DNA from 2 places in the Marinobacter sp. genome. Region 2 is predicted to be linked to the other one. Evidence: predicted binding sites of a transcription regulator. Region 2 holds the regulator's gene; the other holds the start of a gene.

The links. Region 2 encodes sigma-54, which starts transcription at its own class of promoters, with help from an activator protein. Its sites were predicted from a motif close to ANTGGCATNNANNTTGCTNT; they were not measured.
Region 1: a site for sigma-54 is predicted at 997-1,016, ahead of flhA (flagellar biosynthesis protein FlhA). Genes of this name have one in related genera too.

Annotation. Positions count from the first base shown of each region.
Region 1 covers NZ_OZ245935.1:1,366,789-1,368,993, forward strand. Annotated here, with positions in the region: gene flhA (flagellar biosynthesis protein FlhA) at 1-914, opposite strand, end outside; gene upp (uracil phosphoribosyltransferase) at 1,133-1,771, shown strand; gene ACO06L_RS06200 (uracil-xanthine permease family protein) at 1,774-2,205, shown strand, end outside.
Region 2 covers NZ_OZ245935.1:1,520,685-1,522,889, forward strand. Annotated here, with positions in the region: gene lptB (LPS export ABC transporter ATP-binding protein) at 1-105, shown strand, start outside; gene ACO06L_RS06920 (RNA polymerase factor sigma-54) at 263-1,783, shown strand; gene hpf (ribosome hibernation promoting factor) at 1,884-2,192, shown strand.

The DNA of each region.
Region 1 (2,205 bases), 150 kb from region 2:
GGCATACCGGGAATCAGGCCGAGGATAATCAGGATCGCGGCTGCTATAGACAGCGCCTTGGGTGCACTGAACATCTGCTGAAGGATCTGGCCGCCCATGTCCTGGCTGGAGGTAACCCGCGTCACCATGATCGCCGCCGACGTGGACAGCAGCAGCGAAGGAATCTGGGCCACCAGGCCGTCACCAATGGTCAGCAGCGCATAGCGCTCCATGGCCAGCCCGAAATCCAGGTCGTGCTGGAGCATGCCGATGGCAATGCCGCCAATGATGTTGATGGCGAGAATCAGCAGACCGGCAATGGCGTCCCCTTTCACAAACTTGGACGCACCGTCCATGGAGCCATAGAAATCCGCTTCCTGGGCAATCTCGGCACGCCGATGCTTGGCTTCGTCCTGATTGATCAGCCCGGCGTTAAGATCCGCATCAATGGCCATCTGCTTGCCGGGCATGGCATCCAGGGTAAAACGCGCACTCACCTCGGACACCCGGCCGGCACCTTTGGTCACCACCAGGAAGTTGATGATCATCAGGATCGCAAACACCACCAGGCCCACGGCATAGTTACCACCGATCAGTACCGCACCGAAGGATTCAATCACCTTACCGGCGGCATCACCGCCCTCGTGGCCGTTCAGCAGAACAATCCGGGTGGAGGCCACGTTCAGGGCGAGACGCAGGAGCGTGGCCACCAGCAGAACTGTTGGGAAGGAGGCAAACTCCATGGGCCGCAGTGCGTACACACAGACAAGCAGAATGACAATCGACAGGGTGATGTTGAAAGTAAAGAACACGTCCAGCAGGAACGCCGGCATGGGCAGAATCATCATGCCCAGCAAACCCATCAGCATGATGGGAATGCCCAGATTGCCCCGCGTCAGGGTTTTGACGTTATTGAGGACTAAAGCTCTGTCCATGCCGGATACTTCTCCGATTGGCCGTGCCTGCAGGCGTTTTAAAGGTCGAAAATCTGACACCGGGGCGTCGTTTGGAAGGGTTATCGCAAGATCCGTACCAGCCCTTAGTGGATTTCCGTGAACCTGCCATTTGCGGCCTGACTCCCCTTGCCAGATGCGGTATCCTTGCGCCATTTGATCGCGACGCAAAAATTCCAACCAGACACACAGGTGACCCCATGCCAATCCACGAGGTAAAACACCCTCTGATCCGCCACAAGCTCGGCATCATGCGCCGTGCGGATATCAGCACCAAGAATTTCAGGGAGCTGGCACAGGAAGTTGGTGCACTCCTGACCTACGAGGCCACCAAGGATTTCAATCTGCAGGAAAAGACCATCGAAGGCTGGGCCGGACCGGTTAACGTGGAACAGATTCACGGCAAAAAAGTCACCATCGTTCCGATCCTGCGGGCCGGTCTTGGAATGCTCGACGGTGTGCTCAGCCTGATTCCGGTGGCCCGGGTGAGCGTTGTCGGTCAGATCCGCAACGAAGAGACGCTCGAAGCCAGCACCTACCTGGAGAAACTTGTGGGCGAACTGGATCAGCGCATGGCCATGATTGTCGATCCGATGCTCGCCACCGGCGGCTCCATGATCTCCACCATCGACCTGCTCAAAAAGGCCGGCAGCACCGAGATCCGGGCCCTGGTTCTGGTTGCCGCTCCCGAAGGCATTGAAAAGGTTCTGGAGAAACACCCGGACGTGTCTATCTACACGGCGTCTGTCGACGAGCGCCTGAACGATAAAGGCTACATCCTTCCGGGTCTCGGCGATGCCGGTGACAAGATCTTCGGTACCAAGCAGAAGGACGTTTAAGCATGCAGGACCATACCAACGACCCGGTCTGGAAACAGGCCATTGCCGGCTCACAGATGCTGCTGGTGGCCTTCGGCGCACTGGTTCTGATGCCCCTGATTACCGGCCTGGATCCCAACGTGGCGCTGTTTACCGCCGGTCTGGGCACCCTGATCTTCCACATAGTCACCGGCGGCCAGATCCCGATTTTCCTGGCCTCGTCCTTCGCTTTTATCGCCCCGGTGATTGCCTCTAAAGGCCGGTTTGGCATGGAAGAAACCCTCGGCGGTCTGATGGCCGCGGGTATTCTCTACATTTTCCTGAGCGGCCTGGTACGCCTGCGGGGCACCGGCTTTGTCCGTCGCCTGCTGCCGCCCGTGGTCATCGGCCCGGTGATCATGACCATCGGCCTCGGACTGGCTCCGGTTGCGGTTCACATGGCCTCGGGTCGCACC
Region 2 (2,205 bases):
TACATTGTGTCCGGCGGCCATATCATCGCCTCTGGCAATGCCGATGCGATCCTGGCCAACCAGCAAGTCAAGGAAGTCTACCTGGGCGACGAATTCAGGCTGTGACACCGAATGGCTCATTGTTTTGATGATCTGTAGCAAGTAAACTCGGCAAAGAACTTGCTAGGGTAAAATAAAACTACGGCAAGTAACCGGCATATATAGATTTTTTCACGACTTATGACACAAAGCGCTGATGAGTGACGGATCCTGAACCATGGTTATGAAAGCCTCCTTACAGTTAAAGCTGGGTCAGAGCCTGACCATGACGCCCCAGCTGCAACAGGCTATCCGGCTTCTCCAGCTCTCCACCCTCGACCTCCAGCAGGAAATCCAGCAGGCACTGGAATCAAACCCAATGCTGGAGACTTCCGAGGACGACGATCAGAACGATGCAGCTACAGAGAACGATGAGCGCGAAGCCAACGCCACCGAATCAGCTGCTGAAACCGCGCCGGAACCGTCCAGCGACTGGGACGAATCGGAAAACGGCCCGGACTGGTCTTCTGAAAACGACATCCCGGACAACATTCCGGACGACCTGCCGGTAGACACTGCCTGGGACGACATATACCAGTCTGCACCCGCCCCGGCCGCCCGCAATGACGACGAAAACGATCACGATTTCGAAACCCGAAACTCGCCCACCGAAACACTTCAGGATCACCTGGAATGGCAGCTCAATCTGACCCCGCTGAGTGAACGGGACCAGGCCATTGCCCATGCCCTGATGGACGCGGTGGATGAGCGGGGCTATCTCACCAGCCCGCTGGAGGAAATCCACGCCGGACTGCTGGATGAGAACGAGGAAGACCCTCTTGAACTGGATGAAGTGGAGGCCGTCCTGCACCGCCTGCAGCACTTTGATCCGCCCGGTGTGTTTGCCCGGGACCTTCAGGAATGCCTGCTGATCCAGCTCAACCAGCTGCCGCCAGACACGCCCTGGCTGGCCCAGGCGCGACTGGTGATCACCCATTACATTAACCTGCTGGGCAACCGGGACTACGCACAGTTGCTGCGCCGCAGCCGCCTGAAAGAGGATCAGCTCAGGGAAGTCCTGGCATTGATCACCGGTCTGAACCCGCGGCCGGGTGACGTCATTGACCGCGCCGAACCCGACTACGTCATTCCGGATGTCATCGTTCGCAAGCACAATGGCCGCTGGCGCGTTGAACTGAATCCGGAAATTGCACCACGCATCCGGGTCAATGCCAGCTATGCTTCACTTATAAGGCGTGCGGACAGCAGTGCAGACAACACCTACCTGCGTGATCAGTTGCAGGAGGCCAAATGGTTTATCAAGAGCCTGCAGAGCCGCAATGAGACCCTGCTGAAAGTGGCGACCCGTATTGTCGAGCACCAGCAGGGATTCCTGGATCACGGCGAGGAAGCCATGAAGCCGTTGATCCTCTCGGACATCGCCCAGGCGGTAGAAATGCATGAATCGACGATTTCACGGGTAACCACCCAGAAATACATGCATACGCCCCGGGGCATTTTCGAGCTGAAGTATTTCTTCTCCAGCCATGTCAGCACTGACGAGGGTGGAGAATGCTCCTCCACGGCCATACGCGCGATGATCAAGAAACTGATTGCGGCGGAAACGCCCAAAAAGCCGTTGAGCGACAGTAAAATTGCAGCCATGCTAGGGGAACAGGGAATCAAGGTTGCGCGACGCACCGTTGCCAAGTACCGGGAGGCCATGCACATTCCGCCGTCCAACGAGCGCAAGCGGCTGGTTTGAATACCCCGGGGCGGGACGCAACACCGTATTCGCCGGCGCACAATGCGCCAGCACCCAGACCGGCTCCCGGGAGCCGGCATGATGACAACAGGAGACGCCTATGCAACTCAATATTTCAGGCCATCACGTAGAACTGACTCCCGCACTGAAGGATTATGTTTCCGAGAAGTTCGAAAAGCTCGAGCGTCACTTTGACCACATCAGTAACTGCCAGGTGACCCTGGAAGTGGAAAAGGTGCGTCAGATTGCGGAAGCCACGTTGCATGTGGTTGGTGGTGAGATTCACGCAAAGGCAGAAAACGAGGATATGTACGCAGCCATCGATGCCCTCATCGACAAGCTGGACCGCCAGATTCTCAAGCACAAGGAAAAGAATGTAGACCGGATGCACGGAAACGGCTCTCGCTAACTGGCTGTTTTCA